Regions from separate parts of the Methylobacterium sp. Leaf399 genome, predicted to be linked through region 1. Evidence: predicted binding sites of a transcription regulator. Region 1 holds the regulator's gene; the other holds the start of a gene.
The links. The regulator HrcA, encoded in region 1, represses chaperone genes, less so after heat shock. The targets are predictions, from matches to a motif close to GTTAGCACTCNCNNNNNGNGAGTGCTAAC.

Region 1 (3,413 bases):
TCTTCCAGGGAGGCCGTGCACAGCACCTTGGTCTCGCCGAAGGTGACGAGGCAGGACCCTTCGGCGTAGCGGGCGACCGACCGTTCGAGGGTGACGGTACGCAGGGCGTCGGTGGCGCGCTTCGACGGCCGCATCGGCGTCTTCCTCAGGGTGCTCTCGCTCGGGGTGGTCCGGAACGATGAGGCCGCGCTCTTAGGCGTCCGTCGTGCGGGCGGCAAGCGGCGGGACGCCGACCCGAAGGGTCGTGTCCCGCCCGTGCGGATCAGTACCGGAAGCGGCGGCCGTGGTGGTGATGGTGGCGACGGCCGTAGTGGTGGCCGAAGTGACGGCCGCGATGGTGATGGAAGTGGCGGCGGTGATGGCGACCGTGATGACGCCAGTGACCGCCACCGTAGCGGACTTCGGCGATGTCGGTGGACGGGGCGACGACCTCGATCGGAGCCACGGCGGGAGCCGCCTCGGCGGTCTTCGGGCTACCGAACATCATGCCGCCGACGATGGCGACGACGAGGGCGGACGACTTGACCAGACCGGCCAGGGTTGGGAACTTCATCGCATGAACTCCTGTGAAGCACTCACTCGGATCGAGCCGGCCCGCGGTGGCGGGCGAGCGCGATCAGCGGAGACAAACGTCCGACACCCGCGAAACGACCCGACACCGGCGTGTTTTTCTCCGACTTAATTTCGCGGCCGCCGGGGATTAGTGTCGCGCCGCGGTCCGTCTCGTGCGTCCCTCGTCACCGGGATGCCGGCGGGGTCGGCCAGGATCAGGACCCGTGCAGGACGACCCGTGCAGGACCAGGACCAGGACCCGTGACAGAGCACCCTCGCCCGTTCTCGACCCACCACGCCCTCTCCGGCCTCGACACGCGGGCGCGGGAAATCTTCCGGCAGATCGTCGAGAGTTACCTGTCCACCGGGGAGCCGGTGGGCTCGCGCAACCTCGCCCGCATCCTGCCGATGCCGCTCTCGCCGGCCTCCATCCGTAACGTGATGGCGGATCTGGAGCATTCCGGGCTGATCTTCGCACCCCACACCTCGGCCGGGCGGCTTCCCACCGAGCAGGGCCTGCGTTTCTTCGTGGATGCGATGCTGGAACTCGGCGACGTCGGCCGCGAGGAACAGGAGCGGATCGAGGCGCAGATGCGGGCGGCCGCCTCCGGCCACACCTTCGAGAGTGCGCTGGCCGAGGCCTCGACGCTGCTGTCGGGCATCTCGCGGGGGGCCGGCGTCGTCGTCACCACCAAGGCGAACGTGCAGCTCAAGCACATCGAATTCGTGCGGCTCGACCCGCAGCGCGCCCTGGTCGTCCTCGTCTCCGACGACGGGTCGGTGGAAAACCGGCTGCTCGACCTGCCGCCCGGCCTGCCGGCCGGCGCGCTCCAGGAGGCCTCGAACTATCTCAACGCCCGCCTGCACGGCCGCACCTTGGGCGGCCTGCGCGCCGAGATCGAGGCGGGGCGCCAGGCCATGAAGCAGGAGCTCGACGCCATCACGGAGCGGCTGGTGGATGCCGGGCTCGCCGTCAGCGTCGGCCCGAGCGAGGCGCGCCAGCTGATCGTGCGCGGCCAGGCCAATCTCCTCGACGACCTGCGCGCGGCGGAGGATCTCGAACGCATCCGGCTGCTGTTCTCCGACCTCGAGACGCAGAAGGAGGTCATCGACCTCCTGTCCCGTGCCGAGGGCGGCGAGGGCGTGCGCATCTTCATCGGCTCGGAGAACAAGCTGTTCTCGCTGTCCGGCTCGTCGATGATCGCCGCTCCGTTCCGGGACGGGTCCCAGAAGATCGTCGGCGTCGTCGGCGTCATCGGCCCGACCCGGCTGAACTACGCGCGGATCGTGCCGATGGTCGACTATACGGCCCGCGTCGTTTCGCGGATGCTCGATTGCGGGCCCAGGTAGCGCTCGGCCCGCCAGTGAACGCGCGGCCCGAAGGCCGCACGCTTTTTCGGCTCAGCCGCGGATCACGTCGACGATCTCGTAGGTGTCGGGATCGACGATGACGATGTCGTCGTCCACCAGCACGTAGCGGTAATCCTCGTACTCCGGCACGACCCGGACGATCTCGGGCGGCAGGGTCGAGAGGGTGTAACTGCGGGCGATGGCGGTCCCCACCGTCAGCGCGAAGGCGCCGGCGGCCAGACGGGTCACGCCGCCACGGCGAAGCAGGCTCTGGCGGAACTCGGTGCGCTGCGGGGCGCCGAGACGGCCGAAGGCACCGCGGGCCGCGCCGCGCTCGCCGCGCATTCCGCGATCGCCACCGCGTCCGTCGCGGTCCGCCCGACCGTCGCGGTCGCCGCCACGTCCATCACGATCCGCGCGGCCGTCACGATCGCCCCCGCGCCCGTCGCGTCCGTCGCGGTCCATCTTGCCGTCGCGGTCGCCCCGCTCGGCGCCCTTGCCGTCACGGTCGCCCTTGCCGTCGCGATCGCTTTTGTCGGCGCCCTTGCCGTCACGCTCCATCTGCCCGCCTTCGCGGCCGCCGCGGGCGCCATCCTCGCCACCCCGCCCGGGAGCACCGCCGGCCCGGCCAGGTGTTCCGGCCTCGCCGGCACCGCCGCGCGCACCGGCCGCACCGCCGGCCTCGCCGGCACCGCCACGCATGCTACCACCCGCACCGCCGGCCGCGCCACCCGCCTCACCGGCGCCGCCACGCATACCGGCGCCACCGGCACCACCACCGGCACCCATGCCTGCGCCGCCGCCGCCGCCGCCCGCACCGCCACCAGCACCGCCGCCAGCAGCCCCGCCGGCGGCACCGCCGCCAGCGCCGCCACCGCCGCCGGGACCGCCCTGCGCGACCGCGCTCGCCACACCGGCCACCATCAGGGCAGCCGCCATCGTGCTCCGCATGAGCTTATTCATGACCATCCATCCAATCGTATTCGAGATCCGGCGCCACGAATGAACGCCATCGCGAACCCGAAACGAGACTGCATACAAAACCGTTCCGTCCCATCGCGGTGGGTCTTGCGAAAGATCACGTCGGGACGAAACTGCCGGCAACGGCAAGCTAAGCGATGGCGCTTGTTGGCCTTCGCGAGCAAAGGGCGAAAAGCTTGAGCATTCCGGTCGATCGCGATTGAAAGTCGGTCGTCGAATACGGTCCGGCGGGCACGCGTCTTGCGCTCGTCGGTCGGCGTCCGTGGGGGCGAGCCGGGGCTTCTCGCGAACGGTCCGGCCCGTGGGAGCGCCCGTGTCCGCGGTGGCCCTCAGCCGAGGGCCGCCACCACCGCCCGGCCGCAGGCAGCGGTGTCGGCCCGGCCACCGAGATCGCCGGTGCGGGTCTCCGGGTCGGCGAGCACCCGTTCGATCGCGGCCACGATGGCGGCGGCGGCGTCCCGCTCGCCGAGGTGGTCGAGCATCATCGCCCCGGACCAGATCTGCCCGATCGGGTTGGCGATGCCCTTGCC
Region 2 (3,413 bases), on a different contig from region 1:
GGTCTCCTCGATCTGCGCCTTGATCTGGCCGACGCGGGCTTCGATCTCGGTCTTCTCGCCGGCGCCGTCGATGATCGTGGTGGTCTCCTTCTCGATGCGGATGCGCTTGGCGCGGCCGAGCATCGGCAGGGTGACGTTCTCGAGCTTGATGCCGAGGTCCTCGGCGATCATCTGGCCCTGGGTCAGGATCGCGATGTCCTCGAGCATGGCCTTGCGGCGATCGCCGAAGCCCGGAGCCTTGACGGCCGCGACCTTGAGGCCGCCACGCAGCTTGTTCACGACGAGGGTGGCGAGCGCCTCGCCCTCGATGTCCTCGGCGATGATGACCAGCGGCTTGCCGGTCTGCACAACGGCCTCGAGGACCGGGAGCATCGCCTGGAGCGACGAGAGCTTCTTCTCGTGGATGAGGATGTAGGGGTCCTCGAGTTCGGCGACCATCTTCTCGGCGTTGGTGATGAAGTACGGCGAGAGGTAGCCACGGTCGAACTGCATGCCCTCGACGACGTCGAGCTCGGTCTCGGCGGTCTTGGCCTCTTCGACGGTGATGACACCCTCGTTGCCGACCTTCTGCATGGCATGGGCGATCATCTCGCCGATTTCCTTGTCGCCGTTCGACGAGATCGTGCCGACCTGGGCGACTTCCTCGGAGGAGGCGACCTTCTTGGCGCGGGCGATGATGTCCTTCACCGCGGCGGCCGTGGCGAGGTCGATGCCGCGCTTGAGGTCCATCGGGTTCATGCCGGCGGCGACGTACTTGGCGCCTTCGCGGACGATCGCCTGGGCCAGGACGGTGGCGGTGGTGGTGCCGTCACCGGCGATGTCGTTGGTCTTCGAGGCCACTTCGCGCAGCATCTGTGCGCCCATGTTCTCGAACTTGTCGGAGAGCTCGATCTCCTTGGCGACGGTGACGCCGTCCTTGGTGATGCGCGGCGCGCCGAAGCTCTTCTCGATGACGACGTTGCGGCCCTTGGGGCCCAGCGTGACCTTCACCGCGTCGGCGAGGATGTCGACGCCGCGCAGCATCTTCTCGCGGGCGTCGGAGGCGAAGCGGACTTCTTTCGCTGCCATGTGTCGGAATCCTTATGAAGTGGGGAGCCCCGCGGCGCCGCGGGCGGCGCCCTCGAAGGGCTCGTGGAGACGGAGAAAAAGCGAAGGCGGACCAGACTTTAGGCGACGACGCCCATGATGTCGGATTCCTTCATGATCAGGAGGTCCTGACCGTCGATCTTGACCTCGGTGCCGGACCACTTGCCGAACAGCACGCGGTCGCCGGCCTTGACGTCGAGGGCGTTGATGCGGCCGGCCTCGTCGCGGGCGCCGGGGCCGACGGCGACGATCTCGCCCTCTTGCGGCTTCTCCTTGGCGGTATCGGGGATGATGATGCCCCCCTTGGTCTTCTCTTCGCCTTCGATGCGGCGGACGACGACACGGTCGTGCAGCGGACGGAACTTCATGAGCTGCCCTCTTGCTTCAAATTCATGGATGGCGTTGATGCGGCCGAAGGCACGCTCAACCCGGCGCCGTTAGCACTCTCGATCGGTGAGTGCCAGCGATGGCTGCGGATTAGGCGTATGCCGGCCGCGAGTCAAGGAAAACCCTCGGCGCAACCCCCGTGTCGCGGTGGATTCGGTCCCCGCGGGGCCCGCCGTGCGAGGACGTTTCACTCTCCCATGATCAGTCTCCAGGGGCCGCACGGCGCGGTCGACCATGCCGGGCCGCCCGGAGCGCCGAGGGTGCCCGATCACGCGATCTGGATCGACCTGAACGACCCGAGCGCGGAGGAGGCCAGGGCCGTCGAGGAGGCCACCGGCATCCGCGTGCCGTCCCGCACGGCACTCAGCGAAGTCGAGAACTCGAGCCGCCTGCGCCGGACCAAGGCCGGGCTGTCGCTCAGCACTCCGATGATCACCTTCGACAAGGTCGATTCGCTCTTGAAGCCCCTCGGCTTCGTGCTGACGCGCGACCGCCTCGTCACGGTGCGGTTCCACGACCTGCGCGCCTTTTCCGAGGTCAAGACGCGCATCGCCGAGCAGGACGGCCCGGCGGCCACGAGCACCGAGATCTTCCTTCTCCTGATGGAGGAACTCGTCGACAGCCTCGCCGACGCGCTGGAGGAGATGGGGGCCGACCTCGACACCCTCTCCACCCGCATCTTCGATTTCGACGTGAGGGGCGGCGGCACCGCCTCCGGGGCGGTCGTGCCGCGCCGTCGCGATCTCGCCCTGCGGCGGATCCTGCGCAGCATCGGCCGGCGCGGCAAGGCGCTGGGCAAGATCCGCGCGACCCTGCTTGGCCTCGAACGCATCCTGCCGTTCGTGGCCGGCGAGTGCGAGGGCGTCCTGGGCGTCGAGCAGGTGCCGCGCTTCGAGACGATCCGACGCGACATCGCCTCCCTCGCCGAGTTCGAGATCCGGCAGTCCGAGAACGTTCAGTTCCTGCTCGACGCGACCCTGGGGCTCATCAACATCGAGCAGAACAACACCTTCCGGGTGCTCACCGTGGTCTCGGTGGTGGGCGTGCCCCCGACCCTGGTCGCCTCGATGTACGGCATGAACTTCAAGCACATGCCGGAACTCGACTGGATCTACGGTTATCCCTACGGCCTGTCGCTGATCGTGATCAGCGCCCTGCTCCCGCTCCTGTACTTCTGGCGGCGCGGCTGGTTTTGAGATCCAGTTGCGGAGTGCTCGGGCTATACACCGACGATCTCGCAACTTTTAAGGGCGAACTCCAGGGCCTCCCACGCTTGGAGGGCTGCCTCCCGCGGTGTCAGGGCCCGGTGTTGAACTGCAAGTTGCAGAACCGCCAGATTTGCGCCACAGATTCGGGCCGCATTGAGGCTGACTTCGCCAGCCAGCGTTCTCTGGAGTAGCTCGCGTTGAAATAGTTCGACAAGGGTAGCGCCTTGCTTGAAATGATTATCCGACGAGAACATTTGTCGATACCTTCGATAAGGCGTGGCAATAGATATGTGCGTTTTATTTTGATCAATAATTTGCTGTGTTTTATTGCTATTCAGATAAATATAATTATCTAAAAATATTATATCGATATCATATTTCATTCATTGATGAAAATAAAACAACAAGATTAAAATTTATAGGTGATGATTACTGGACTAGAACGGCCTGATCGCAGCGGGTGCCGTCGACGGTGACGTCGGCGTTCCCGAGGCGGAGACCGAGCGTCCGCAGGGTGCTGTTGAGAACCCCGTCGAGAGCTGGGGCGACCGTGCCGAGGACGGTCGCGACGGTGCCTGTGAGGAGACCCGGCGTCAGGATGCCGATGCCACTCACAGAGAGGTCCAGGTTCTGAATCAAGCTGGTGACGGCCGATTGCGTGAGGCCGTTCGAGCTCACGGTCTTCACCGTATGCCGTGCGATGTCGTCTTCGCCGAAGGTCACCGATTGGGC

Region 2: a site for HrcA is predicted at 1,523-1,551, ahead of groES (co-chaperone GroES). Genes of this name have one in related genera too.

Annotation. Positions count from the first base shown of each region.
Region 1 is NZ_LMQK01000023.1:32,650-36,062, forward strand. It holds gene rph (ribonuclease PH) at 1-134, opposite strand, end outside; gene ASG40_RS11340 (hypothetical protein) at 263-553, opposite strand; gene hrcA (heat-inducible transcriptional repressor HrcA) at 814-1,902, shown strand; gene ASG40_RS11350 (DUF1236 domain-containing protein) at 1,954-2,865, opposite strand; gene ASG40_RS11355 (tartrate dehydrogenase) at 3,213-3,413, opposite strand, start outside.
Region 2 is NZ_LMQK01000030.1:110,171-113,583, reverse strand. It holds gene groL (chaperonin GroEL) at 1-1,068, opposite strand, end outside; gene groES (co-chaperone GroES) at 1,167-1,454, opposite strand; gene ASG40_RS13895 (magnesium transporter CorA family protein) at 1,671-2,669, shown strand; gene ASG40_RS21285 (hypothetical protein) at 2,693-3,064, opposite strand.